DNA from 3 places in the Pseudobacteroides sp. genome. Region 3 is predicted to be linked to each of the others. Evidence: riboswitches for the same ligand, from Rfam matches in the RefSeq annotation. Region 3 holds a riboswitch; each other region holds the start of a gene.

Region 1 (10,260 bases), on a different contig from region 3:
GGACGAAGATGGCAACGGGGAATCTTCGGCTGGCCTATCATATAAAAGAAAGCCTAAAAAGGCCAGAGGCAAATATACGCAAGACAGTGAAACTGACCAGGATATCAGCAAAAAAAACGGCGAAAATTATGAAGGTGCAGATAAACTTGCCAAAGAGGTTATCAAGGCAAAAAGACCGAGAAAGTGGGGCGGCATTGATCGTAAGGTTAAAGCTAGCATCAAAGGTAAAAAGAAGAAAAAGAAAGGCTGAAATTTATGATATTAGTTAGTGCATGCCTTTTGGGTGTCAATTGTAAATATAACGGCGGCAGTAATTGGAATAAAGAGGTTATTCATCTGATTAATAAGGAAGGAGCTGTACCCATATGTCCCGAGCAATTAGGAGGCTTTACTACTCCAAGGCCCAAGACTGAAATCCTCAGGGGTACAGGAGCTGACGTCTTAGACTTACGTTGCCGGGTAACAAGGGAAGACGGTGATGATGTTACAGATGCTTTTATTAAGGGTGCACAAGAGGTATTGAAAATCGCAAAAATGTTGGATGCTAAAAAAGCTGTTCTAAGATCTAAAAGCCCTTCATGCGGTGTAGGATGCATCTACGATGGAACATTTTCCGGACGGTTGGTTGAAGGAAATGGTGTTACGGCAGAGCTTCTCATAAGAAACGGACTGGAAGTAATAAGCGAGAAAGATCTGGAATAACGGACATAAAACTAGGTAAATATATAAGCGAAATAAAATACGGATACTTAAAAAGTATCCGTATTTAAAATTAAATTTGTACTGTTGTAAAGAATGTAAAAATCAGTGAATTTTTAGATATATTATTGTATAAAGTTTTTAATTTCATCACAGAATTTTTCACAATCATCTGAGTGTACATCAACTTTGATTGGTTTTGCAAGATCCAAGCTGAATATTCCCATAATTGACTTTGCATCTACAACATAACGACCTGATGTCAAATCAACATCAAAATCATATTTGTTTACCATATTAACAAAGTCTTTTACATCGTTTATGGACTTTAAAATAATGTTAAATGATTTCATATTACAAACCCCCTTTTCTCTAAATGCTGGTATTACTATATAACAAGTAATTATAATAACAATCTCAAATTAATATTATCCTGTTTTTGGTGTCAAGTCAATGATGATATTGTTAAATCAATCCTAATGTTTTATAATAAAATAGTTGAAATCCAATTGATATAAGGGTTTTAACGCCAATTGTGCATAACTAACAAACTTTTGATTAAAAATATATAAAACGTTATTGAGGATAATTTAATGAGACGAGTTGCTTTTTTTACATTGGGATGTAAAGTAAACCAGTATGAGACCGGAGCCATGTCGGAAATTTTTGAGAATGCCGGCTACCAGGTTGTTGATTTTGATGCTCCAGCGGAGGTTTATGTTATAAACACTTGCACTGTAACGGGTATGAGTGACAGAAAGTCACGAAATGTCATTAGGAAAGCAAAAAAGTGCAACCCTGATTCTTTTGTTATTGTTGTAGGCTGCTACGCCCAAACCTCCCCTGAAGAGGTAGAGAATATCCCAGGGGTTAATATGGTAGTGGGAACAAAGGATAAGGGGAAAATAATAGAGTTTTTGGAGGACATAAAATCAGGAAGCGGCAGAGTTAATTATGTAGGTGATATAAAAGATTTTAAAAATTTTGAAAAACTTGATTTAACCTCATATAAAGATCGGACTCGGGCAATACTAAAGATTCAGGACGGCTGCAACAATTATTGTTCATACTGCATTATACCCTATGCAAGAGGACCTATAAGAAGCAGGGAGAGGGAAGATGTTGTTAATGAGGTAAAAGGTCTCGCACAAAACGGATTTAAAGAGATAGTTCTTACCGGTATTCACTTGGCATCATATGGTAGGGATATCGGATCATCCCTTCTTGAGATTATAAGGGATATTCATGATTTTGACGGAATTGAAAGGATAAGGCTTGGGTCCATAGAGCCCACTATGATAAACATGGAGTTTGTGGAAGCGGTTAAGGGACTTAATAAGCTTTGCCCACATTATCATATATCCCTTCAGAGCGGCTGTGATGAGACCTTAAAAAGAATGAACAGAAAATATGCCACAGAGGAATATAAAAACGTAGTTAAACTTTTAAGGGATAATATACCGGATGTATCCATAACTACAGATATAATGGTAGGGTTTCCGGGGGAGACGGATGCTGAGTTTAATGAAACACTGGTGTTTTTGGAGGAACTATCCCTTGCTAAGATGCATGTGTTTAAATATTCACCTAGGAAGGGCACTGCGGCGGCATCCTTTAAAAATCAGGTGAATGCAGAGAAAAAAGAGGAAAGAAGTACTATCCTCCTAAAGCTTTCTAATAAAAATTTACTGGAGTTCAATAAGAGGATGGAAGGAAGAGTAGTGCCGGTTTTGTTTGAGCAGGAGTCAGGTTTGGAGGAGGGGAACATGGAGGGCTTGACAATGAATTTCTCTCGTGTTATATCTAATGGAAGAAATGATATAAAAGGTCAAATATGTAATGTAAAGCTAATAAAAGCTACGAATGATTATATTTTTGGGGATATTTTATAAGGCAAATGATTATCACCGATAAGTGAATTATGATTGTGATAAGAATAATTTGGGTTAGATAATGTTGTTTAATTAAGGTTCACCATTGTTGCATAATTTATCCTATTGTATTACTATTATATTAATAGTATTTGCATACTATATTTTAATAGTCTAAAAGTTCTATGATTGTTATAGTAATAAATGCCTATTTTTTATGGAAGAGATCTTAATAATATATGCTATAAATCTCGCATTTGGTACCTACCAATGTAAGGGTTTAATTGATTTGATTCAGCACTAAATAATCATACAACACTAAGTAGTTGGGGGAGTGGTTATAAATGGTTAATAACGAAACTATGATGTTCAAAGTTGACAAAGAAAAACTGAATTCTGCACATGAGATATTGACATTGGTATATAAAGCTTTAAAGGAAAAAGGGTATAACCCTATTAACCAGATAGTTGGATACATACTTTCGGGTGATCCTACTTACATAACCAGCCATGACAATGCGAGAAGCATAATAAGACGACTTGAACGGGATGAGCTTTTAGAAGAGATTGTAAGATTCTATCTGGAAGAAAAGAAATAATTTTTTGGGTTTTAAGAGCAGTCTACTATATTAGCTTATTGCTAGGAAATGACTAAAATATTACTTCCGATTTTGAATGTATGTTGAAAGTTAAGTCAACATATAAGCGAAGTTTGTAGCGGAAGTTGTATTTTAGTCATTTCTGTGGTTTTAGAATGTCTTTTTTTGTGTCTATTACAGATAGCCAACTGTAAAGTTATATATCAGTTCGTTATCTCTGTTAAAAGTGGTGATTATCTATGGATTATATAGAGTTGGGTAATACCGGGATAAAGGTATCAAGGCTTTGTTTTGGAGGACTTATAATAGGCCCACTGCAAGCCAATATGTCGGTTGAAGAGGGTGCGAGGGTCATAGCCGATGCCTTTGAAATGGGGGTTAACTTTATTGATACCGCCGAACTATACGGAACATATCCCCATATAAGAGAGGCTATAAGGATTTCAAAATTTAAGCCGGTGGTGGCAAGCAAATCTTATGCCTACAGCAAAGAATCGGCCAGGGACAGCGTAGAAAAAGCCAGGAGAGAAATGGATATTGATGTCCTGGATATTTTTTTGCTTCACGAACAAGAGAGTAGATTGACGCTTAGAGGCCATAAAGATGCCTTGGATTATTACCTTGAACAAAAGGAAAAAGGAATAATAAAAGCAGTTGGTGTATCAACCCATAATGTTGAAGTTGTGGATGCAGCAGCGGATATGCCGGAAATAGACGTAATTCACCCCATAGTAAATAAGGCTGGATTGGGCATTGGTGATGGGACAATAGACGAAATGCTTGCAGCAGTTAGAAAGGCTTTTGAGGCTGGAAAGGGTATATACAGCATGAAGCCTTTAGGAGGGGGCAATCTTCTAAGAAGTTTTGATGAATGTCTTGAATTTGTTTTAAAGCTGCCGTTTATCCATTCTATAGCATTGGGTATGCAGTCCTTAGAGGAAGTCAGGATGAATGTTAGTATTTTTAATAATCAAGAGGTATCTGAGAACATAAGGTATGCTTTGATTAATAAAAAGAGAATACTACATATTGATTATTGGTGTAATGGATGCGGAAACTGCGTGAATCGATGCAGGCAAAAAGCTTTGAAAGTTGCAGATGGAAAAGCTGAAGTGGATATGGACAAGTGTGTTCTGTGCGGGTATTGTTCAGGTGTATGCACTATGTTTGCAATAAAAATAAGATAGAGACGAGTGTTTATAGATATTAAGCTGTAAAGCTAAGTCAGCCCAGTATCTATAACTTACTGGAGGTAAAATGAGAATAATAGGAATTGACTATGGAGATAGGAAAATCGGTGTTGCCATAAGTGATCCATTAGGGATGATTGCACGCGGTGTAGAGACCATCAGGTGGGATTCCGATATCAGAAAACCTTTAAAAAGATTAATTGAGATAATAGCACAGCACCAAGCGGAAAAATGTGTTGTGGGTTTTCCTCGCAATATGAACGGTACCATTGGTGAAAGAGGCGAGAAAACAATGGAATTTATAAATCTGCTCCGAGAACAGTCCAAGCTGGAGGTAATTCCGTGGGATGAGCGGTTAACTACAAAGGCTGCCAACAGGGCAATGCATGATATGGGTATAAAGACATCAAAGAAAAAGGCAATTGAAGATCAGATTGCTGCTGTATATATACTGCAAAACTATTTGGACAGCTTGTAAACTATACTAAGAAATGAATAAAATTACTTCTGATCCTGATATTGTTAATTAGCTATGTATAAAAACAATATATTATGTTAAATATATTTAATGTTTACAATTTAGTGAGAAAATATTGGGAAACTTTTGATACTGTGATATAATTATATTCTGATAAAGGAAAAGGAGGGATAATAATGTCCGAAGAGAGAGATGACGTAGTTGTTCTAGTTGACGAAAACGGAGAAGAAGTTGAATTCGAGCACCTTGATACAATTGAAATGAACGGTAGTGAATATGTTGTTCTTTTACCGGTTGAGATGGAAGAAGAAGAGCAGGAGGAAGAAAGCGATACTGATGAGGTATTAATTCTTAAGATAGAGCATAATGAGGAAGGCGAAGATTCATTTATCAGTGTCGAGGATGAAGTTGAATTAAATATGGTTTTCGAGGAATTCAAAGTCAGAATGGAAGATGAGTTTGATTTTTCAGAATAATATTTACCTAAAATATTTATAGAATACCGAACAAAGGACAATTTATTAAGAATTGATCCTTCTGTTTATAGATGACGAACTGTAAATTAGTTATATAACTTTACAGTTCGTTGTCTATATATGCGGCAAATTATATCAGTATCAGGGGTTTATATAAATTAAATTAAATTTATGGGGGGGAGTTTTATGATTAAAAGAATAATTATTTTGCTTGGTACACTTATGGCTATAGCTTCTATAGCTGCATGTGATGGGGCAAATAATAATATAGTGCCTACCAGTACTCATGTAACATTCACAATGGCCCCATCTTTTACTAGTACGCCTTTTGTGGAACCAACGCCAACGCCTAAAAAAATTAATTTTGTGTTTCCGAAGGAAGGGGAAAGGCCCGTTGCTGTTATGATTGATAACGAAGGTAAAAGGGTGCTGCCTCAGGGTGGACTTGATAAGGCACAGCTGGTTTATGAGATTGCCGTTGAAGGCGGTGAGACCAGATTAATGCCGGTCTTCTGGGGGACCAATCCCGGTATGATCGGGCCTGTCAGGAGCTCAAGGCATTATTACCTTGATTTTGTTATGGAGCATGACGCCATCTATGTGCATTTTGGATGGAGTCCTAGAGCCATGCAAGATATATCCAAATTCAAAATTAACAACATAAATGGCGTTGGCTACGGAGGAGAAGTCTTCTGGGATTTGACAAAGGACAGAAGAAACTGGCAGGACTCATATACATCAATGGAAAATGTGAGGAACTTTATAAAAAAAGCAAAGTACAAGCAGACTACCGATAAAAAGTTGGTTTTTGGCTATAATCAAATGGATGAAAAATTAAATTCAGGAGAAAAGGCGAATAAAATAACGGTAAGGTATAACTCAAGAATATTCAATACATATGAATTTGACGCCTCAAACGACATATATAAGAAGACTCGCAATGGCGAGCCGCATATGGAACGAGTAAGCAAAAAACAGTTGGAGGTTAAGAATATAATTATTCAACATATAGCCAACTATGGAATAAAGGGAGATGATAAAGGAAGGCAGGATTTGAATGATGTGGGAAGCGGAAACGGTTGGTTTATTACATGCGGAGAAGCAATTAAAATCAAATGGGCCAAGAAAGCCAGAAATTCAAAGACAAGCTATACCGATGAAAGCGGCAAACCCATTGAATTAAACCCAGGTCTTACCTGGATACAAATAGTGCCTTTAAATTCGAAAGTTATATTCCAATAATGTATTCAGTAATTAGAAATTATAGCCGAAATATACTATACGAAAAGTGACAGTTTAATCTCTTTTCATTATGTCAAAAATGTAAATTAAATGGGGGATAATATGCATGAAGGGCATAGAAAAAGGCTGAAAGAAAGATTTCTAAAAGAAGGACTGGATAGCTTTGAACCTCATCAGGTACTGGAAATGCTTCTTTTCTATTCCATACCGAGAAAAGACACGAATGAAATTGCACACAGGCTCTTGAAAAAGTTCGGATCACTTTCAGGTGTTTTTGAAGCGGATATAAAGGATATTCATAATACAGAAGGGATTGGTGAAAGCTCCGCATTTCTTCTTGCATTGATACCTTCCATTTCCAGAAGGTATTTTAATGATAAATGGGGAGAAAAGCCTGTGTTGGACAGCTCGGCAAAAGCGGGCCAGTTTGCAGTTTCAATATTTATGGGCAGAACCTATGAAGCATTCTATCTTATTTGTTTAAACAGCCAAAACAGAGTAAACTACTCGGCACTTATTCAGGAAGGGACTATAAACGAATCCCCTGTATACCCTAGGCTTATTGTAGAGACAGCACTAAGGCATCAGGCAAACAGCGTCATTCTTGCACATAACCATCCTGGAGGAAGCATGAATCCATCCCGGGCGGATATTGAGATTACTGAGCGTATTAGAGTTGCTCTAGAAGCAATCTCCATAACGGTTATTGATCATATTATTGTTGCAGGCGACAAATATGTAAGCTTTGCTGAAAAGGGATTGATGAAATAAATAAGGCAATATAAAAAGCCGGCTGTCAGATACTTTTGGTTTAGCCGGCTTTAAAATTGATATTAGTGATTAGAAAGGTTTCTACAATTCATCGATTTTGACATGATCAATATCAAAGTCCTTATTATCGAAGTAATTTTTATTCAGTGCATATCCGAAAGTGGAATCCAGCTTTATCCATTTTCCTTCATCATGAAGATAAATTTCGTTCCATGCATGATATTCCTGACGTTTTCCCGATACATAATTGCCTCGTATGACTTTTGCCTCTATACCGATAGACCTGGACATGGCCGCAAACAAGGTTGAAAAGTCGTAGCATACACCTTTTTTTGTTTTAAAGGTATTTTCTGCTCCGTAGACATCTGTAAAGTCATTTGCCAGCTGTCTGCGATATTTGTCATAATCATACTTTATGTTCTTGGTAATCCAGTTATATATATTTTTAGTTTTATCGCGATCGGTTTTGGAGAGCCTTGTAAGACGTTTGGCAAGATCGGCAATAGCAGGATAGTCGCTTTCAATATCCTTGGTGGGAACCAAGAATCGGTTAACATCAGCAACGTTTTCTACAATTAGCTTAGGGCCATAGGTGTATTTTCTATCCTCAAGATTAACCATGATATTAACTTCATACTGGCCTTTGCCCTCAGTAAACCATATGTTTTCATTGAACTTGCCATTGTCAAGGTCAATATCAAACCATTCCTGATAAGAATCTTTAATAATAAGGGCTTTGATTTTTTGTTTCGAGGTCTGACCGGAGATGTTAATTTTCCCATCAGCCTGTGATGGTAGCTTAATCAAAGATACTCCGTTTTCAGTAATCAGAAGTGGCTCTTCGGCATTCGATACTTGGAAGGGCGTGATGGATAACAAAGAAGTGATGGTAAAAATCAAAAAAAGCTTAATAAAACGGTTCATGATAAATCCCCCTTTTTCGGTTACTCAGCCGTCATAGTTTTAGTTTGGGAATTATCAAGGATTACTTAAGGAGTGTTTCCATTTAAGACAGTAAGACGGGATGAAGTAAATGATCGGAATTACTGCTAATGAAAATGAATTAAAAGCAACATGTACTTTTAATAATAGAAAACTGCATTAAAGACAACCCTTTGAAATTCCCCAATAAACATTAGACCTGTAGTTTTGCGTCCCTTTCTTTCGAAAGGTTTGCCATTGTCGAAAGGGTTTTACATAATTAATAAATGTGAACATAATAAAAGCTCTGATTGACTTGCCAAACAGAGCTGGTATATGCTTTTAAAAGCAATCCTAACACCTTTGGCAACCCGGCTGTCATAGAATAAACCTTAGACCCTTGGGCTTTACGTCCCTATCTTTCGATAGGTTTGTCATTATCAGTATGTTTACTATTTAATTAATTACATAAATCTCCTACAATTATATTTTACTACTTTTTATCGTAAGTTACAATAGGCTTCGACTAATTTATCCATATTTATTGTGAAATATATTATTTAGGTGTTTTCTTTTGAGCCTTAAGCATTTCAATGCATAGGAGGAGCCTTCTGTCTTTGGTATCCTCTTTTTTGGCGGATAGAATCCATTCGATATATTCACGCTTATGAGAATATGAAAGCTTGTGAAAAAATTCCTTTTCATTAGGGTTGGTGTGTAATAAATTATCAAGTTCCATTGGGATTTCCACTGCTCTTTCTTCTGTATCCTGAACTATAATTACATGTACTTTGTCACCGGGACCCTTTCCGATTGCGTTTCGGACCTTCTGATTTAATCCGATAAAATGGCATCGGTGTCCCATCTTTGCAAGAGACCCTCTGTACTCATATCCGTCAAAATATGCCTTAACTTTTACCTGGCCTTTTACTCCGAACTCTTTTTCCACATCATAAGGAAATTCTATATACCCGGAATTAAGTGTCTCATGCTTTATTATTTCCGCTTCAAATTCGTATTTTTTCATTAATTATCATCCTTTGACTTATAAAGTGGTGTTTTTATTGAGGATATCAGCCGGAAGCTAAATATTATTATAACCAAAATATAAAGCCATATAGAAGAATACTTAGCGTCGAGCAGCTTTATAACGGCTAATACCAATGCAGCAATTATTATAAAACTGTAAAATATGATCTTTACATAATTCTTTTTTAGCATTTTAATCACCTGTTTCTGTATAGATAGATTAAAAGTGATAAATCTATTACACTTGTCTGTCGCAAATCCCGTTGAACCGTTCGTTATTTGCTTCGCCAAATGTAAGATTAGCAACACTTTTAATCTAGATTATACGTTGTATAAACACATTATATACTTTTTGCAGTGTTTGAGGAAGGTGAAATGTTTAGTTGCTTACGTGCTTGCGAATGAAATTTAAAAAAGAAGCAGTTACTTTTAAATTGACATTTTTGATATTGCTTATATATACTGAATATGGTGTTTGCCACATTTGATATAGAAACGAGTATATTATTCACAAAGGGGTGTATGTACATTATTAGTAGTGAAATAAGAGCTAATATTAAGAAAGCATTGTTATACTCAGCTGATTTATTGGCAGCGATTACACTTTTTTGTAATTTGTTTTTTACTGCAATACATTACACAGACAAGTGGTATATGAAAAATACCAAGGATGTTGAAAGTCAGATAATGGGTTTGCAAATTGTTGGGCTTCTCTTTTACTTGCCGTTATCAATTATAATTACATATATCGTTTTAAATTTACTAGGGAAATTACATTTTGGGTTTAAAATTTTGTTTTTACTTATAAATGCAGGTATATTCCTGTATGTAACGAATTTGGTTCTTTAAACTATAATCAATTTAGTTATACAATTTCCAACTATAGTAAACAAGCGACTTTCGTTTTCTAAAAGTCGCTTGTTTACTATAGTCGGAGTGAGAGGACTCGAACCTCCGGCTTCTTGGTCCCGAACCAAGCGCTCT
Region 2 (10,260 bases), on a different contig from region 3:
GTTTAAAGAGGTCAGGGATGAGTTAGGAATGTCTGTCGCACTCTTACTTGATATGAAGGGTCCGAAAATAAGAATAGGAACCTTCGAAAAGGGTGAAGTTACACTGCAGGAAGGTGACAGTTTTGTTCTGGTAAATAAAGACATAATTGGAGATAACACTAAAGTCTCCATTGACTACAAGGACTTATACAAGGATGTTTTCAAAGGCGGAAGGATCCTTATAAATGACGGGCTTGTAGAACTCGAAATAAAAGAAGTAACGGGCAAGGACATTCATTGTGCCGTTGTAAACGGTGGTGTTATAAGCAACAGAAAAGGAGTTAATGTACCCGAGGTTGAAATCCGGCTTCCAGCTTTTACCCAAAAGGATATTGAAGACATAAAGTTTGGAATAGAAAATGATGTAGATTTTGTTGCTGCATCATTTGTCAGAAAAGCATCGGATGTCGTGGAGATTAAAAAGCTTCTTGAAAAATACGGAGGCCAGGATATCAACGTTATAGCCAAGATTGAAAACCGCCAAGGTATAAAAAATATTGACGATATCATAAAAGTGTCTGACGGCATAATGGTAGCCAGAGGAGATATGGGAGTTGAAATCCCTGTAGAGGAAGTGCCCATTGTTCAAAAAAGCATAATAGAAAAATGCTATAGGACAGGTAAACCTGTTATCACAGCAACCCAAATGCTTGATTCGATGATAAGAAATCCAATACCTACACGAGCAGAGGCAAGCGACATAGCAAACGCCATATATGACGGCACCAGTGCCATAATGCTGTCAGGAGAAACCGCATCAGGAAAATATCCTATAGAAGCCCTTGAGGTCATGTGCAAAATAGCAGAAAAAGCAGAAAACTCAATGAACTATTGGAAAAGGTTTTCCAGCATGAACTACACTATGGCTTCAAGCACAACCAATGCAATCAGCCATGCAACATGTACTACTGCCATGGACCTGAATGCATCGGCAATAATTACCGTGACCCATTCAGGCCGAACAGCCAGGATGATTTCCAGGTTCAGACCTGCTTGTCCGATAATAGCTACTACAGTCTATCCCAAGGTGCAGCGTCAGCTCGCTCTGTCTTGGGGAGTTATACCATTTTTGGTTCCTGAAGTTTCCACAACTGATGAGATGTTTGATGTGGGTGTGGAAAAAGCAATAGAATCAGGCAAGGTTCAGAACGGAGATCTGGTAATAATAACCGCCGGTATACCAGTAGGAGTCAGCGGTACCACCAACCTGCTAAAGGTACACATAGTAGGCAGGGTTCTGGTTAAGGGTACTGGTATAAATATGGGACAGACAACAGGGGAGCTTTGTGTTGTGAGGGCAATAGAGGAAGCTGAAAAAACTTTCACAGACGGGAATATTATAGTTGCACCTTATACAAACAATGAAATGCTTCCGCTTCTAAAGAGAGCATCAGGAATAATCGTCGAAGAAGGCGGAGAAGGTTCACATGCTGCCACGATAGGTCTGACTCTTGAAATACCTGTTGTTGTAGGAGCGGAAAACGCAACCAAGATTCTAAAGAGCGGTTCTGTTGTTACTATAGATTCAAGTAAGGGTATTGTTTTCTATGGTTCTCCCCAATAAAGATGCTACTTGGTAATAACTGATAAATATAAATAATTAATGAAAAGGTAGCGAATTATTCAAAAGTTTGTTACCTTTTCAAATTTTACTGTAATTTTAATCCCGATATCTGCCGATATATATGAAAGGTAATTATAAACACTTTGAATTTGGCAAATGGGAAGGTTTTATGGACGGTAAAATTTTATTGCTTGATAAATCCAGGCTTGATAGAGAAAAAATCAAATACATAATTTCTGAAATCGGAAACTTTGAAATAACAGAAGTTCAAAGCGTGCAGGAGTTGTATTACATGCATGATTCACTTGTAAGCTTTTCTCTTGTTATTATAGAGATTGATTATCCTATGGAAAAAGAAAGTTTCTCTTTGATCTCATCCATCAGAAGCAGCCCTGAAACTAAATCCCTGCCAATCATTGTAATTACAAAACCCAATAACCCTCAAATAAAAAATGCAGTCCATAAATATTCAGTGAGCGATTATATGGAGAAACCCGTCAACCCTTCAAGGCTTCAAAGCTCAATACGCAGCATGGTAAGGATCGAGGCTAAATTTAAATACATAGTGAATGAATCCGCCAAAATAATTATGTCTTTTGAAGAGTATTTTGCAAAGGATATCTATATGTCCAAGCGAACCAAGCAGCACCTGTCAATCGTGCTTATAACTATGGTTAAATCAACAGAAGAAAAGCTTTTAGGCAGCAGCAGCAATTATATCGAAAATCTCCAACTAAAGGAGAAAGCATATTCTACAGCTATAGTTAAGGTCAAGCAGTCACTTCGTATAACAGACTACGCTATTTTAAACAATAAGGATATAATCATTGTACTGCCCAATACAAACCTATCAGGTGCAAAGGTTGTAAATACAAAGATTGCAGCAAATATAGACGAAAGCCTTTCTGAAATCAATTTGAAGTTTAATGATTTATTCTTTTGCACAACTGTTACATACCCTGAAGAAGGCAGTGATTTTCAATCACTTATGGCTGCCGCACTAAAAAAAGTTTCTGACAAGGAAATGCTTGAGAAATTTACGAATATACTTGATAACAATAAATTAAACGTCAGCAGCAGTTATTCCAAGTATAAAAAGTATGATCCCCGTAATTTTTAGATAGTTTGGGCATGGTATTAGAAATTAAGGTTTTTATTTTTATTTATAATAATTATGCTTTTACCTTTTATAAAGTCTCCTATAACGCTAAATCCCTTAAGTACCAGCGTATCATAAATCACGTCTGTCTGATTTTGGTTGTCGTCTTCTAAATCCAGCACCAAAGTTTCACCCACTCTTAATCCACTTGATAACTCTTCAAGTGTTGAATCAATATCCATGTTTACCATAGCCGGTTCATTATTATTATTTTCCAAATCCTTACCTCCCAAAAAGTATTATTGTTATTTATTATTGTCAAGTATATGATAAAATATAAGGAATTTAGTTATTATTTCAAAACATATAGATTATGAAAGGAAGCTGACATGAAGGATAAAAACATTGTACTAATAGGAATGCCCGGTTCCGGAAAGAGCACTATAGGGGTTTTACTTGCCAAAACAATAAATAAACCCTTTATTGATACAGATTTGCTTATACAACAAAAGGAAAACGATTATCTGCAAAACATTATAAAGAGAAAAGGGATACACGGTTTTTTATCTTTAGAGGAGAGCATTATACTTGAGACTGATTTTAAAAATCATGTTATAGCTACAGGAGGAAGTGTGGTTTACAGCGAAAGATCCATGACTCATTTAAAGAAAGATGGGATTGTAGTGTACTTTGATCTTCCTTTAGAAATTATTGAAAAGCGGATTAAAAATATAAAGACCCGGGGTATAGCAATGGGGCCGGACCAAAGTCTTGAAAGTCTTTACTGCACAAGAAAACCACTATATGAAAAATATAGTGATTTAACTATAAAATGCTGCGATAAAGATATTGAAGATATAATAAGCGAAATAGTAAAAAAATTTTTTTAATTTTTTATAATGAACTGTATAAAACTCTCATATCCGTCAATAATAATAAGGACCTCACAAAATACATTTTGACCCCCTTTACATGGTTAGTCGCAAAGACTAACCTCTTTTTTTATGTCTAGGAAGAGGCTGATTTAAAATCACTTTGTGATATTACATCAGCCCATATGTCATATTGAGCATTACTGAACTGTAATGGTGCAAATTCCTTTTTTAAGAGAGTCCTGCTTGGATATGGCACTTATTACTGTTTTGCCTGAGGAAACAGCATGTACTACCCCATTCTCATCAACAGTTGCCACAGCAGGATTGCTGCTTGTCCATGCAACTTCCTTACTGGTTGCATTATCAGGTAATACCGTTACATTCAAAGTCAAATCAGCATCACCAACTTTTATTACTGCAGTAACCTTATCTAATTTAACTGAAGATACGGGGTACACAACATTAATGGTAATGGAATCCACAAACCTGCCGTCAACTGTAGTTGCACTAATTGTCACAGTTCCCTCCTTTAGGGGAGTGATCACCCCTGATGCACTAACCGTTAATACAGATGAATTGCTGCTTTCCCATTCTACTTTTTTATTGGCTGCATTGTAAGGTGTAATAGCAGGCGAAAGCCTTATTCCTATTTGACCAACCTTTAATGTGCTTACTGCTGATGAGATCTTTATACCTGATACCGGAATAGGAATAGTTATTGTGCATACAGATCTCTTTGTCCCGTCCTGCTTTGACGATGCAGTAATTGTTACCTTGCCGGGTGATACGGCATGGACATTACCCTCTTCGTCTACAGTTGCCACAGCAGGATTGCTGCTTGTCCACTGTATATCCTTTATTGTAGCGTTTTCAGGCAAGACTGCCGCTTCAAGCTTCAAATCAGGGTCTCCGATTTTAAGTGTAGCAAATTTCTTATTTAGGGTAACACTGATAACACCTCTTATTACTGTAACCTCCATGGCCCCCGATTTGTTTCCGTCAACTGAGGTGGCTGTTATAGTTGCAGTACCTTCGGACACTGCTATCAGATTTCCTGTTCTGCTTACTGTAGCAATAGCTTCATCGCTCGATGACCATGTAACTGCTTTTATAACTGCATTTGACGGCAATATTATCGGTATCAGCTTTACAGGTGCCTGTCCAAGCTTTAAAGTTATTTTATCCTTCGTAAAGGATACCTCAGTTACCGTTACAGGAACTACTACTGTACAGGTGGCTTTTTTGGCCGGATCGCTTTTTGATGTTGCTGTAATTATTGCCTTTCCAGGTGCAACAGCATGTACCGTTCCATTTTCGTCCACAGCTACATTTTGGCTATTACTGCTCCACACAATATCCTGATCTGTGGCATCCTCAGGAAAAACAGAAGTCTTCAGAACCACATCTTCACTTTCCACTTTAAGCTGCAAATATGCCCTATCAAGCTTTATCCTTGCAACAGGAACAGTAACCGTAACATCTATATCTGCCTCAATTCCACCGTCAATAGTTTTCACAGTAATTGTCGCATTACCGCCGGAAATTCCCTTAATTATCCCATCAGTAACTGTTGCTATACTTATATCTGATGAAGACCATATAACACTTTTATTGCTTGAAGTAGTAGGATTAATCGTTGGTATAAGCTTTGTTGAGGATTTTCCAACATCAATGGAAATAGAGCTCTGGTTCAATGATATTTCTGTTATATTTACCTGAGGTTCGTATGAAAAGTTTAATTCCAAAATCACATCTCCAACCTGTGGAGTACGAACATAATCAGTATATGTATAGCTGTATGTTTTCACATTACTGATGCCCTTGAATGCTTCCTTGATATCTGTAGCAATAGATAATCCGGTATACCTAACCTTTATTGATGTTTTCTCTTCTACGATAGCCTCTTGTATTTTTGAGTTCAATCCCAAAGAATTTGATACGGTCAAAGACTCATCTGTAAACTGAAGACCTAAATCGCTTATAATGGTCTCATAAACACTAGAGTTCTCAGCATCACTTACCATTTTTGATTTAAGGATATCTACAAAAGAATTCTCAGCTTTTGGGTAGGATTTAGTCCACGAGTGGTTAGATTTTATCTCTTCGTCCGTTAAATTATAATAATCATATTTAATTCTTCCCTTAACGTCGGGTACAGGATCATCCCAAGTGGGATCAAGATGATAATAGGCTCCATCTAAGTTTACCAAAACCCATGAATGGCTTTGCCCACCTGCCTTTCCTTCGATTATTCTGGTTTCTATTCCTACCTCGTTAAGCATTTTATATGCTAGAAGGGAGTAACCCTGACATACGGTTTTATAAGGTGAGACGAGAGCTGCATATGCTGAATGCTGCCCAAGAGAAATATCATAGGCAACATTAGTTACAATCCAGTCATGAATTGCTCTTTCCTTTTGATAGTCGTTCATTTCAGGAGTAATAATTTCATTTAACACCTCAGAAACTTTACTTTCAACAAAATCCGACTGCTCTTTTGACTCCCAGTAGGAAAAATTAAACTTCATGGATAAATTTCCTGTAATACCATAGATGGTAACTCCATACGTTTTTGTGCTGTAGTGAAGGTAATCGTCCGAGCTAAAAATATCGCTAAATAAGCTTTTGATATTGCTTTTTATTGTTGCATCCCCTGTATACTGTATTGTGTATGTTGGATTTCTCAAAAGCATAGCCGATTTAACCTTCTCCGCTAAGTCCACAGGTGAAGCAGCTGTGTCATCACCTGCATAAACAACCCCCGGTACAGCAACAAATATTGCTATCACTGCCAGTATAACAAAACACGACAAATTGAACTTGGATTTCATAGAAGAATCTCCTCCAATCGGAAGGAAACCAGATCTGAGCAATACGAACAATAATTTTAGATTAAATAATAAGATATGTTCCACCCGGTAATCTGGCAACCATCGCATTTAGTGACTAAAATACCATTCTAGTCATCCCTTAGGCATGATCAAAAATAACTTCCGCTATAAATTTCGCTCATGTGTTGACTTAACTCGTCAACACCCACTCAAAAGCGGAAGTAATTTTTTAGTCATCCCTTAGCTTAAGGCCCATGACTTTGCGTCCTTACCTTTCGATAAGTTTGCCTTTATCAGTGGGGTACAGTGGAGTATAAAAAAAACCACCTAATATTATTATATCACATTTTTTAAAGAAAATCACGAAATGATTTTGTCAGCCTTGGCAGCTGTGGTGAGATACATCAATAAATGCAATGAAGCCAACATATGTTGGCTTTAAGGGAACTTTTACTTCTTTTTATCTATGAAAAAGGATTCGGTTTGGATAGGTAATGCTCCGTAAGCGGAATTGACTTTTTTGGCTACATTTATATTTTTCAATCCATTGCCAATATCTTCTAACGCCTTCTTTGCTCTTGAATTATTGGATTTCTCCAAATCCGATAATTCCTTTAAAACTGCCATGACATTTGATACTGAGATTTTTAGTTCCTTTAGTCCTTTTACTTCGTTTGAGCTTAACTCTTCAAGACTTTTAATCCTGGATTCCGATTTAAGGCGATGAAAATAAACCTCAAATTCATCATCAAGCTTGTCAACCTTTTCAATTATTCTTTGTTTTTCATCTAAAATATTCTCAAGTCTTTCTATTTCATCTTCGTCTATAACAGATGCCTGCTCAGCTGTTAACTCAAGCATTTCCTGCAAACATGCATATTTAGCATCTGTAATCTCCAAAAGCCTTTCAACATAAGTATTGGGGCTTTTATTTACAGTTATCCTATTGTTATTATCCATAGTGTTCTCCTATTTTGCAACTTGTTGAGATTTGGGCATTTGCTGTTTGGCCATTTTCATAGCTTGACTCCAGGTATCTCTAAGTTCCTTTGCAAAGCCTAAAACTTCATTTAATATTTCCTTGTCCTTTTTTATGCTTGCGTCTACAAGTCTTCTATTCATATAATCATAAATTAAATACAGATTATTTGATATATCATACTTTTGGTCCAAAGTTGCCTGAAACTCGCCTATTATATTTTCTGCTCTAACTATACAATTATGTGCCTTTTCAATATTTTTCTCATCTATTGCCATTTGTGCCTGCATAATAAATTTGATAAGTCCGTTATACAGCATAAGTGTCAATTCCTCCGGACTAGCTGTAAATATTGAGTTCTCTTTATACTGGTCTGATGCTTTGTTCATTACCATAATAATCCCTCCGGTATTTTTTGTTTATACGAAACCATTATTTACCACTAATCTGACTCATTAACCAGTTACTTTGATTATTCATTTTGGATATGGCAGATTCGAGTGCAGCATACTGCTTATAATACTTATTCTCCTTATCAGCCAGTTTGTCTTGGAGTCTATCTATTTGGGTATCATACTGGCTAATCTGTGTATATATAGTGTTGGAATACTCTGATGTATCTCCTGTAATCCCAGCTACCTGCAGCAATATTCCTTTTTTGCCTTCAGAATCTCTGATCGTTGAAATGTTATCTTCTATGATGTCATAAATTCTATGTGCCATACCCTCTTCATTATATCTGGTTTTCTTTTCCGAAGCAGTCAGATTGCGGCTGTAAGAAGGATTACTGTCTGATTTCTTGCTGAAAAGGTTCATTACACCATCGGGATTTGCCGCTATAGCCTGCTTTAGCTTGTCTTCATCAATGATAAGTTTACCCTTATCTGTAAAAGTGCCTGTGGTAATTCCGATATCAGTCAGCTTTGTTGTTATTCCGCTTATATTATCATATAGAGCAGTTCTCAGACTATCAACCACTTTTGTAATATAACTGTCGTTTTTCAAAAGACCTGTTTTAGCTCTTTCTTCCCACTTTTTCACCTGTTCTTCAGACATTCCTTCTTTCTGTTCTTCAGTAAGGGGTTGAAACTCTCTGCTGTATCTTTCTGTCAGCTTACTATTAAGCTTGCCTATAAGGTCATTATATTTAGTTACAAAATTCTTTACATTGTTAAATACAGCTTCAGTATCAGTCTTTAAAGATATGGTTTGTTCAGTTGTGCTTTCCTTCAGAAGATTATATGTTACACCGTTTGAAGTTATGGAATTGCTGCTTCTTGTTATGGTCTGACCATCCAAAACAACAATTGCATCCTGCCCCTGCCTCAAATCAGTAAGGTTCATTGATGCTAAAAATGAACTTGATGCTTCATTAATGTTGATATTATTTCCTGCACCTAATCTTTTTGCATCTATAGTAAACTTGTCCGTTACATCATCATATGTAATTTTAACCTTGGCATCAGTATCATTACTGATGGTGTTCAACACCGTAGAAAGAGTTGTATTGCTTGAAAATGTAAAAGACTTTGAATTAATGCTGAATGTAACCTTCTGACTTCCATCTGTGCTCTCCGAATACTGAAAAGTTGTTTTGAGCTTGTCCTTCAATGTTGCCAGGGTATCACTCAAGCTTAACCTGTTGGATGTTCCCGAGTTTATATGGAAGCTTGACAGCCCGTCATTAGATGCTGCTGATGAAAGGGTCAGCTTACTTGCTCCAGCTGCTGTAGAAAAGGTAAGCTTATCACTACCGGTTCCTGATACATCTATCTTTACCTTTCCCGCCCCGAATTCATTGCCTATAATACTCTCAATATCTGAAGCAAACTCTGACAAAGTTGTTGAACTGGTATAGTTCCCCAGCTTAATTTCCTTAGCAACCCCATCCAATACTATTTTTATGCTTTTTCCACTAGCGTTAGCAATATCGGCAGATGTTATGGCAGCGGTACTCTCCAATGCTTGTGTTACAGTACTACCACTTGCTTTTGCCGCTGATGTCGCCAACCTTGTTACTGTAATTTTGTGTTCACCAGCCTGGGCCTCAGAACTGCCTAAAGCTGTGACAACTGCACTGTCTGAGCTGGTTGACGCAAACTTTTTCAAGCCTGTTTGAGACAACATATTGCTAGCCGGCTTCAACACATCAAAGAACTCATCCTTGAATCCTCTTAAAAGATTGGTTACCTCCCTGTAGCTATCTCTTTTCCATTCTGCCAGCTGCCTTTTTTGCATAATTTTGTTGAGAGGTGCTTTTTCACTTTTCATTAGACTGCTTATAATAGTATCAGTATCAAGGCCTGTAGCAAGACCCGTCAGTCTTAGCTTGTTGGAATTGCTGTTAGAACCGAATACACTGTTTACAGCCATAGCACTTACCTTCTTTCATCTACCATGATGCCGGCCACTTCCCAAAGATTTGCAACCATATCAAGAATTTTTTCAGATGGAATCTCCCGTATAACCTCATGGGTTTCATTGTCTATTACCTTGACCATTATTGCCTTTGTCTTCTCATGTATTGAAAACTCAAAGCTTCTGTTTGACCCTAAAATGGCTTTATTAGCTTTTTCTATTGCTTCAATCACCACTTTATCCGATATAGGCAGCTCGCTTTTCTCATAACTTGACATGTTCATGTAGCTCTTTAAGTCAATGGAAGCAGATTGGCCGGAATCCTGTGTTAGTTTATTTTCAGTCCTGTTTGTGTTATTCTCATGCTGTCGTGGTACTGCACTACTGGTAGCATCCGTGCCATCAATCTTCATAACAAATCCCTCCATGATTTAAAACACACTTGCCTTTAAGTTCTTACATTAAATATATCGGAAAATAGTTATGTTTGATTTAGGGTATTTAAATAAAATCAT
Region 3 (10,260 bases):
TGGATTGGCAAGCTTTTTTCATCTTATTTATAGCGTTGTTTCCTCCTAAAAGCTTGAAGCGTAGCTGCTGTGTTACAAAACAGCCTATTTTCTTGCCTTGCAACGAAGGTACCTGCGACAAATAGAGTTTCATTATTGGAGAAAGGGAAAAAGCCCAAACAGGAGCACCAAAAATAAGCACATCATATGTCTTTGTATCCGGTATGTCCTTTAACACAACATTCCTTGCTTCTTTTGGATCCCCGTTTACTGCTGTGACCTGCTCAAGGTTTACTATATGTCCTGATGCCGTAAGCTTCTCCTTAAGTTTCTGTGCAACAGAAAGTGTGTTGCCAGTATATGAGTGAATTATAATTCCGATTTTCATAGCTGCCTCCTCCATTTGTTATGAATTAATAATAATTATATATTATCACCATTATCATTATTTGTCAGTTTTAATCTCAAAAACCCAGGGTCCTTTCATTATTGTGTACATTTCACTGAATTCAAAAAATCACTCTTATATAATACTACAAATAAATACCGTCATTTCTCCAAAAAGTATCTACAGAGATTTTCCTTCCATATCTGAACAATAAATAAAAGGCCGACTCGTAAGTTTGAGCCAGCCCTCTTTGATAACAACTCCAATCTATTAAATTTGATTATTTCTATATTTTTCAACCAAATCTGTAAGCTTATAATTGCTTCTTTCAACTACATCCATGAAACCCTTTATTACTTCTGCAAAGCTGTCACCGGGATTACTTGCAGCAAATTCTTTATATACAGCCCGTGTCTTCTCAGCCATCATCTTAGTATCATAACTGAAAAGAGGTGTATTATTGCATCCGAACAGCGAGAAAATCACATACTTTTTGTACAATTCCTTTACATCGTTCTGCTTTGCCGAATCCTTAAACCTGTTAATGAATTCACCTTGTACCTGTGCCCTTCTAAGTACTTCATCAAAACCTATTACAAGTGCTGCATCCTTTGCCGGAACCTTATTGGATTCTGTTGCCATAATATCTACATATTCCTTCAAATCGAGAGTCAGATATGGTTTATATTTTTTATAAAATTCATAGTTTATTGTGGGGAAGAACATTCCTTCTGCTGTCTCAACACGATATCCGCCGGCTTTTGTTTCATCCAGCAGCTTTTTTAATACGCTGTCCTTGGTTTCATAGATTTTATTAATATCAAAGTCTTTACTGTATTCTTTACCAAATTTTACCTGAATGTCACCTTTATAATACTTTTCTTCCAGCTTGGGCAGATAAGCCTTTTGAGCCTTTTCAAATTCAATCGCCATCAATACCGCATCTGAAGTGGAAACAAACTCGATATTTCCGTCGACGAATTTTGCTACATCAGATATACTGGATGACTTTGCTATAATGCCCTTAAAATCACTCATTATTTTATTTTTATCCTGGCCGTTTTTCCCTTGGTTTTCTCCTGATGATCTTTTAATGCTCATCAATACATTTTGCTTGTAGCCGTTGGTTGTATATTCAAGCTCAACCCTATCACCTGTTTTTAAAGCCAGCTTATCAAAACCCGGTCTTACTTGTTCGGAAAACCTGAATGCTGCCGCTTCTTCTTCGCCTGAAGACTTTATAATCTTGATTTCAATGCTATTGCCATCTATAAGCCCTGTATATATTCCCATTCCTTTTTGGATATCTCCGTCTTTAACTGTAGTAGTTGATGTGCTAGACGGTTGAGTATTTCTGGAGTCAGTATTTTTCGCATCACTTCCGCCCTTTGACCCTGATATAAAATAGTTCTGGGCTTTTTGTTTTACTATCTCCTCCAATTCAGCAGAATTGGTTCTGGTGAGTATTTTTTCTTGATATTCCTTAGGAAACAGCTCTTTAATAGACGATGCATACTGTTCTCCATCCTTTGGTGCCTTATAATCAAGAACGGTATATTTATTATCCCTGTCCACACTCATGATTAACACAAGAGGGATACTAAGTCCTGCCCCATTTTCCAGCTTCCCGTCGGTGTATTTATATTCCTGCTGGACGCTCCAAATATAGGCATATGTTTTGCTATCCTTTATTTCATGTCCGTAAAGTTCATGGGCTTCAAAAACAACACCTCCTATAGCCTTAAAATCAAACTTCTGTTCAAGATAGGTGCTGATTGCATCATCAATGTTGTCCTGTTTGTTGGATTGCTTGGGGTTTTTATCTTCCACAACAGCAACTTTATCAACTTCCATTTGGGGTACCGAGGTTATATCTCCGCAAGCAGTACTTAATAGAAAAACTGTAGATACTAAAATTAAAGCTTTCTTTTTCATATAGTCCATCCCCTTTTCACTGTAGAATCTTCTTATACTTGATTACAATTACTTTTAATCAAGCATCAATTAATCTTGTTATTTATATTCTAACAGCAGTTTTTCTCCAAACAGTTTCAAGGTTGTAACGAAATTGTAACGATTGTTCCTTCTCCCTCAGGGCTATCAATATCAAGCTTTCCTCCATGAGCATCAATAATTTCCATACATATTGAAAGTCCCAAACCATTTCCTCCAAGTTTCCTGCTTCTTGATTTATCAACTCTATAAAATGGTTCTGTAATGCTTTTTATATCATCCTTTGGTATCCCTATCCCGTTATCCCTTATCTCAATAAAAACACCCTGTTCCCTCCAAAGCTTTAATTTAACAAGAGAACCTTCGGAATACTTTATTGCATTATCTATAATATTTATTACCACTTGTTTGATCTTTTCCCCATCCACTCTAGCCCTAATATCCTCTAGCTGATAATCAATCCCTATACCAAACTTTCCAGCCCTATCCCTCATCAGCTCTACAGCTTTAATAATAACATTCTTTAAATCTGTTTCCTTTTTCGTGACAGAAAACTCATACTGATTGAGCTGGGACAGATCAAGAAGGTTATTTACCATATTTAAAAGTCTTTTGCTTTCGTCTATTATATAGGTATAATATTTTTTGCGTTGTTCCTCTTCATTTACTCTGCCTGAAAGATCTGCATACCCAATAATATTTGTAAGAGGAGTTCTTATTTCATGAGTTACACTATCGATAAACTTCTTCTGTTTTTGCTGTTCATCTGTAAGCCTGTCAATCATATCTTTGATATTTCTGCCCATGTCATTAAAGGAATGAGCCAGTTTTTCTATTTCATCTCCGGTTTTTACCCCGCCTATCTCATTGAAATTACCCTTTGAATATTCCTTTGTTGTAAGGGTTAGCTTTTCTAAAGGCTTAATCATCCTGTATGAGAAAAGATAACTTAAAACTAGCGACACCGAAAGAGCAAAAACAAGCAGGATAACGAGGGTTATCTGAAGGTTTCTTTTCATACTGTCCGCTTGGTAAAGTGAATACTCCAAGCTAACAGTTCCTATTACTGAACCTTTAACTATGATTGGAAAAGCCATCAGCAGCTTCCTGTTTGGGCTTTCCGAACTAATCAAGTAGACTTTTTTGCCTTCAAGTGCATTCTTCTGCATTTCATTGGCAGAAGCTTTGTCACTGCCTGAAATCTCCACACCACAGCCCGATTGCAGCCTCAGTTTTTCTTCAAGTGAATTAATGTTAAGTTCTAATGAGACATGGGGTTTTTCACTGATCTTAAGGTATTCTGTAAGATATTGCTCTGTAAATTTGCTTTGACTTAAAACGTACTGGTATGAAGTATATAGATTAAAGTTATCAATTGTCCTTATAATTATGATTCCGCTAACAAGCAATATTGCTACAATAATAAACATATTCATGGAGATAACCTTGAGTCTCAGTTTCATTTTATTGGCTCCTTATACCTATATCCTATTCCAAAAACAGTTTCAATGCAGCCGCTGTATTTTCCTAGCTTTTTCCTAAGACGCTGTATATGAATATCGACCGTCCTCGAATCTCCAAGATAATCATACCCCCACACAGTGTCAAGAAGCTGCTCTCTTGTAAAAACCCTCTGTACATTGTTGGCAAAAATGAGAAGCAGTTCAAACTCTGTTGGGGTAAGATCCAGTTCTTTACCAGCCGCAAGTGCTATTCTGGTCTGCTCGTTAAGACTTATTATCTTGTTACCTGAACTTTTTTCATTACCAATATGCTGTATGGAAACTTTCTCAAAGCGGCGTATGACAGCCTTTATTCTTGCAACAAGCTCTCTGCTATCAAAGGGCTTTATAATATAATCATCCGCCCCCATCTCGAGCCCTACAAGCTTATCTGATATATCGCTTTTAGCAGTCAGCATAATAACTGCAGTGCCTGTCCCCTGAAGGCACTTACATACATGAAACCCATCAAGCCTGGGCATCATCACATCAAGCACAACCAGATCGGGCTTGTAGCCGTCACAAATTTCAAGGGCAGAGACACCATCATGGCATACCTTTGTATCAAAACCCTCCAGCTTGAGATTTTGCTCTATAAGGTTTGCTATTAGCTCATCATCATCTACTATTAATATTTTATGCACCTTTCAATCCTCCAGCTATTTTGAATTATCAATCACACAAATTATTATATCATATAGTATAGTTGTGATTAAAAGCACACAAAAATTCAAAGGTCTTTTTGGCTTTTAAATTATTTTGTATATATGTAATTTTTTGTGGAAAATCATTAAAGGTTTATGATATAATTATTTTATTGGTTTTTAAAAAATTACAATTAATATTAAAGTTACCATTTATATATAAACTTAAACCATGATAAGGCAAACCTATTGAAAGGTAGGGACGCAAAGCCATGAATCTGTGACATTTTATTGTTATGATAGTCAGGCTGCCGGGTTTTTAACCTAAAGGGCTTGAATTTTGTTTCTTGCCTTTTTATTTTTGCCAATCAATTATTCTTATCAAAGTAAGATGTATTTACTAAAGTTCGTACTATTTATAACTGGGTGATAATATGACCGAAATAAATATTCCTGCGGATTTTCTCATGAAGCATTCCTCATGGGATTGTGGAAAACAGACTCTTTTGCGAAGGCTGTTTAAGAATAACAAGTATATAATTGTTCCAATACTATTCTATTTGGGAGTTGTATCCTACGGCTTATGGGGATTTTTTACCAGCAACCGTTCTACCTTTGCCCTTTGTAGTTCTTTAGTCTTTATGCTTTCTTCAATCATATCCAATGTACTTCATCCTAAGTCAAAACTCAGATTAATTTTCGCATGTACCTGTATAGCTTCTATCCTCATTACTATAGCAATGTTCACGGTAGATACAATTTATGTAATTGCCATAGGCTTTTTTATTCCCGTTTTTGCACAATATTTGTTTCGAGACTTTGTTTTTTCAAATCTAACTGGAATTATTATTGCTTTTATTTTTCTGACCCGCAGAATTCATGAATCCACACATGTTATTACCGTATATATATCAGGTATAATTATCGTCAGTGCACTATATTCTTTAGTGTTTTACCTTATAATAAACATAAAGAGCGAGAGGGATAAGTACCACAAAGTAAGCATGATGGATTCATTGACAGGTCTGTACAACTTAAACAGCATAATTGAAATCGGACAGGACATGCTGAATAAGCAATATAATGTATCATTAATGGTCATTGATATGGATCATTTTAAGCACATTAACGATACATATGGCCATATGACAGGAAACAAAGCTCTTGTATTCATTTCAGCCCTAATAAAAAAATGCCTTGAAGGCCTTAGCTATACAATGGGACGATTGGGGGGAGATGAATTTATAATTTTAATCAAGGACCTGGATTTGGTTAAGGAGCGTAATCTCAATGAAAAATTACGCAATACATTAAAAACCAGCATTTTTATATCTGATCCCAATGCACATCCTATTAGATTATCTTGTTCTACAGGTATAGCACACTCAAGAAATGAATCCGAAAAGAAAATCGAAATACTTCTTCATCGTGCAGACATGAGAATGTATGAAAACAAATATGGAAGATTTCAAATTGATATAGGATTGGAAGCTGGAAGTGAACTGCTTCCTGAACGCTGTCTTCAAGTAATCAATGCTATGAAAGAAAAGGACATGTACACTTTTATTCATTCCAGATTTGTTGCAAACTTTGCTAAAACTTTGGGAAATGCATTGAATCTTCCAAAGGCTTTTGTCCAGGATTTATATATCGCAGGCTGGATCCACGATCTTGGGAAACTTTTTATTTCATCGGAAATTCTCCGCAAACAGTCATCACTGACAAAGGCGGAGTATGAAATTGTTAAGAATCATGTTACTGACTGCATTTGCCTAATAGAAATATTCGAAATATCCAGTACTGTCAAAAATGCGGTCAAGTATCATCATGAGCGTTATGATGGTAAAGGATATCCTTTTGCAATGTCAGATAAAGACTTACCGCTTGAAGGAAAGATACTGGCAATAGCTGATATGTTCTCTGCTCTAACTGTCAAGCACGTATATAAAGATTCTCTTTCGTTTAAAAGTGCTGTTAATGAACTTAAGAACTGCAGAGGAAAACAGCTGGATCCCAAGCTGGTTGATGTGTTTCTCAAATGTCTTAATAAAACCATAGTATAATCAAAAAATATAATCAAAAAAGCCTTTTAGAATAGCTTCTTAATCAATCTCTATTAAAAAACCTTATCTATTATATTTAAAAACATAGAAATAAACGGAGAAATTGATCTTGATGGTACTATTTGCAAAGAAACTTATAATTTTAGCCTCTATGACATTTTTTGATAAAAAACAGACCAAAACCAGGTTTATTTTTTTATATAAAAATGTTATACTTATAATATAAAAGTGATATCAAAATAATATCATAAATTAAATTAAAGGGGCGAGGAAAATGAAAGAATTAAACAAGGAAGTGTCATCAGGTCTATTAATGTTTTTTGTAGACATCTTAATGCTCTTAGCATCTATCGGGGGTGTAGTCTTGGGGATAATAAAGACTAACACAGATCCTTCACCACTTTCCGTAGGGTCAATAATAGGCGGTGCTGTATTGTTTGTAGTATGGTGCATTTTTACAGGTGGATTTTTTACTCTTCAGCCAAACGAAGCTGCTGTGCTTATTCTGTTCGGCGAATACAGAGGAACTGTTAAAAAGCCAGGCTGGCACTTTGCAAATCCATTCTTCACAAAGAAGAAAATTTCGCTTCGTTCAAGAAACCTAAACGGTGACAAGCTTAAGGTTAATGACGAAGCAGGTAACCCTATTGAAATTGCTGCTGTTATTGTATGGAGAGTTGAAAACACATTTCAGGCAGTATTTGATGTTGAAAACTATGTTGACTATGTAAAAGTGCAAAGTGAGTCTGCTATAAGACACATTGCAGGAATGTACCCTTATGACATAACCGACCAAACCCATAATATCTCCTTAAGAGGCAGTGCCGATGAAGTTTCCGAATCGTTAAAGAATGAGCTTCAGGAAAGACTCGGTAAAGCCGGAGTTATAGTTGAAGAGGCTAGGCTCAGCCACTTGGCATACTCTCCTGAAATTGCAGCTGCAATGTTGCAACGTCAACAGGCGTCAGCTATAATTGCAGCAAGACAGAAAATTGTTGAAGGTGCTGTAGGGATGGTAAGAATGGCTCTTGATAAGCTTAATGAAGATGGAATAGTTGAACTTGATGAAGAAAGAAAGGCAGCTATGGTTAGCAATCTTCTGGTTGTACTGTGTGGTGAACGTTCAACCCAGCCGGTAATTAATACAGGAACACTTCATAATTAAGGTTGTGATTAAAAATGGCAGAAAAAAAGACCGTACTATTAAGGCTAAATCCCAAAACATGGGAAGAGTTAAGCAAGTGGGCCGAGGAAGAATTCAGGTCAATAAACGGCCAGATTGAGTTCATATTGCATGAAGCAATCATAAAGAGGCGGAAAGTAAAACCCGCCTCTTTAGAGGATGAAAAAGAAGCTAATAAAACTTAGTGTAAGGCAATAAATTGGTGTTAATAATACCTACCATGCTTTGATCGGGAGTGGTTTTTATGTTAAATATGGCAGAAAAAATTATTTTACTGACTTTGGATAATACTAGCGGAAAAACCTTCGCTAAGGCTACCTACTTAAAAAGATATGGACTTTCGGCAGCACTATTATTCGAGCTAATGGACAGAAAAAAGATTCAACTGCAAGGAAAAAACCTCATTGCAGTTGATGAATCTCCAACCGGTTATGACATTCTTGATAAGGCCTTTGAGGTAATCAAAAAATCAAAAAAACTTAACAGGTGGATATTTAGTAATGTAGCATTTAAATCCAATATAAGAAAGGAAATTCTAAAGTCCTTTATCGATAGTGGCATAGTAAAAGAAGAGGAAAAAAGGTTCCTTGGCTTTATTCCCTTAAAAAGGTATCCTATAACCAATGAATTCGAGAAAAGAAATGCAGAGATGGAGATTAGGAATGTGCTGCTTGAGGAAAAAAACGATACCTTTTCTTCAGTTTTTTTATCAAGCATAGTTGTTGCCTGCAGGGCAGAAAGCCTTATACTTACAAAAGAAGAGAAGAAGAAAATAGCCGGTAATCTAAAACTGATAGCAAAGGGTAAATACTATAAAGCCGATGATGAGTTTTTATTGAATACGGTAAAAGCAATAAATATGGCTATATCTTCCGAGTCTGCCGGATAATTTTTTCAAATAGGTATTGCTTTTTTTTTCACCAGGTGGTATACTATTTTAGCAAAGTTAAGTTTGCAAAGTAAATATGCCGAAGTGGTGAAATTGGCAGACGCACTGGACTCAAAATCCAGCGATAGTGATATCATGTCGGTTCGAGTCCGACCTTCGGCACCAAGTAAATTAAAGGGTTTCAGTTAATAACTGAGACCCTTGATTTTTTTTTGCATCAATTTTGCTACCAATTTTTTTGTTTTATTAGTATAGTATATATTCAGCCAGTATAGAGAAACACTATAGTTTACCATAAGAAATCCAGCGTAGGTAACTATATGTTGGTTCGAGTCCCACCTTCGTCACCAAGGGTTAAGAAGATTTTCAATTCTCTTAAACCCTTTTATTTTACCTCTTTTTCTACAACCTATCTATTTCTCTACCGAAAACTTTTATAAACATTTCTGGCATGGCTCATAGAGTCAATCCTCTACATATAATTTCAATATTATTTTTTCCAAACAGCTTTGAATCTGCCTTGTACGCTCCTTTGTCGTATGAGAAACACACCTTAATAAAAATTTTTTTATATCAGTGAGATAGCTTTTAATTGTCATTATATAATCCATATATCAATAAATTCGGGATAATTTTTCCCTGCTAATAAAATTGTAAATTGAAAGAAGGTGAATTAAATGTAAAAAGCAATAATTGCATGTCAAGTTAACAAATTACTAAATTTTATCAAGGAGGGTCCAATAATTATGAAGAACAGTTTGTTTTTAAAAAAGCTATGTACATCAATCTTTTTCACAGCAATTATTTTACTTTGTTATTGGGTTATAGCAAATGCTGCCATACTCGAAGACGAATCAAATGGTGGAAATAATACAATGAGTGCAGCAAATATACTTCCCAGGAATTATTTAAATCAATTAGTTAAAGGAAGTATTGGCACTTCCCAAGACATAGACTATTTCAAGTTTACTCCTACCACAGATATAAATCTTTCATTTGATTTATCTGCAGATTTTGCCGGATATAAAACAAACGTAGAAATATATCAACAAGGGCTGGTCAACAGGTGCAATTACGGAAATGTTCGATATGATTATTCTGTAAAGAAGAATACATTAAAATTGCTTTACAGTTTTAAAGCTAATAATACGTATTATATTTATATTTCTAATAACAACTCCGGTTTTTTCGGATATAATTATGAATTTGTTTTAACTGAAACCAGCTATGAATGCGAACCCAATGACACACTTGGTTCAGCTATTGGCAATCCTTTCTATATGATTACTATGGGTACTATTAACGGTGAAAACGATGTTGATTATTATTCGTTTATTCCCTCAAATAGTGGAGGATATACTTTTGATATATCAGACTCTTTTAACGGCCAATATCTACAAAGTTATTTATATGATAAGGATTCCAATTTAATTGATGGAGGAATTGGAGCAACTAAATTGATTGGAGACAGCCTTAAAGCTGGACAAATCTATTATATAAAAATATGCCCAAACGGTTCAAATGGAATATCATATGGAATAGTGGCAAAGTTTTTAAGACCTCAATATGATGAGGTTGAAGCCAACAATAGCTTTAATTTGGCTTGTCCACTATCGAATGATTACTACAAATTGAATAATGCAAACTTAAGCAGTTCAA

Evidence for each region. Region 3 has a riboswitch for cyclic di-GMP ahead of VIO64_RS05175 (bifunctional diguanylate cyclase/phosphohydrolase). Riboswitches for the same ligand answer to the same signal wherever they lie in the genome.
Region 1: it holds a riboswitch for cyclic di-GMP, as region 3 does, so the genes downstream of both, VIO64_RS18570 (transglutaminase-like domain-containing protein) here and VIO64_RS05175 (bifunctional diguanylate cyclase/phosphohydrolase) in region 3, are expected to answer to the same signal.
Region 2: it holds a riboswitch for cyclic di-GMP, as region 3 does, so the genes downstream of both, VIO64_RS16850 (Ig-like domain-containing protein) here and VIO64_RS05175 (bifunctional diguanylate cyclase/phosphohydrolase) in region 3, are expected to answer to the same signal.

Annotation. Positions count from the first base shown of each region.
Region 1 is NZ_DATCTU010000113.1:23-10,282, reverse strand. It holds gene rnr (ribonuclease R) at 1-250, shown strand, start outside; gene VIO64_RS18615 (DUF523 domain-containing protein) at 256-702, shown strand; gene VIO64_RS18610 (HPr family phosphocarrier protein) at 825-1,052, opposite strand; gene mtaB (tRNA (N(6)-L-threonylcarbamoyladenosine(37)-C(2))-methylthiotransferase MtaB) at 1,293-2,591, shown strand; gene VIO64_RS18600 (IreB family regulatory phosphoprotein) at 2,915-3,169, shown strand; gene VIO64_RS18595 (aldo/keto reductase) at 3,409-4,356, shown strand; gene ruvX (Holliday junction resolvase RuvX) at 4,427-4,837, shown strand; gene VIO64_RS18585 (DUF1292 domain-containing protein) at 5,014-5,313, shown strand; gene VIO64_RS18580 (DUF3048 domain-containing protein) at 5,500-6,555, shown strand; gene radC (RadC family protein) at 6,658-7,326, shown strand; gene VIO64_RS18570 (transglutaminase-like domain-containing protein) at 7,408-8,250, opposite strand; cyclic di-GMP riboswitch class I at 8,430-8,514, opposite strand; cyclic di-GMP riboswitch class I at 8,610-8,693, opposite strand; gene VIO64_RS18565 (YdeI/OmpD-associated family protein) at 8,804-9,274, opposite strand; tRNA gene VIO64_RS18560 (tRNA-Pro) at 10,208-10,260, opposite strand, start outside.
Region 2 is NZ_DATCTU010000104.1:87,216-97,475, forward strand. It holds gene pyk (pyruvate kinase) at 1-1,603, shown strand, start outside; gene VIO64_RS16835 (response regulator) at 1,773-2,723, shown strand; gene VIO64_RS16840 (hypothetical protein) at 2,741-2,980, opposite strand; gene VIO64_RS16845 (shikimate kinase) at 3,092-3,592, shown strand; gene VIO64_RS16850 (Ig-like domain-containing protein) at 3,775-6,408, opposite strand; cyclic di-GMP riboswitch class I at 6,634-6,707, opposite strand; gene VIO64_RS16855 (flagellar protein FlgN) at 6,859-7,368, opposite strand; gene fliS (flagellar export chaperone FliS) at 7,378-7,782, opposite strand; gene fliD (flagellar filament capping protein FliD) at 7,820-9,760, opposite strand; gene VIO64_RS16870 (flagellar protein FlaG) at 9,766-10,158, opposite strand.
Region 3 is NZ_DATCTU010000032.1:131,129-141,388, reverse strand. It holds gene VIO64_RS05195 (flavodoxin family protein) at 1-367, opposite strand, end outside; gene VIO64_RS05190 (hypothetical protein) at 638-2,302, opposite strand; gene VIO64_RS05185 (HAMP domain-containing sensor histidine kinase) at 2,419-3,783, opposite strand; gene VIO64_RS05180 (response regulator transcription factor) at 3,780-4,466, opposite strand; cyclic di-GMP riboswitch class I at 4,696-4,782, shown strand; gene VIO64_RS05175 (bifunctional diguanylate cyclase/phosphohydrolase) at 4,901-6,529, shown strand; gene VIO64_RS05170 (SPFH domain-containing protein) at 6,804-7,694, shown strand; gene VIO64_RS05165 (Arc family DNA binding domain-containing protein) at 7,709-7,897, shown strand; gene VIO64_RS05160 (GOLPH3/VPS74 family protein) at 7,957-8,601, shown strand; tRNA gene VIO64_RS05155 (tRNA-Leu) at 8,680-8,766, shown strand; gene VIO64_RS05150 (hypothetical protein) at 9,348-10,260, shown strand, end outside.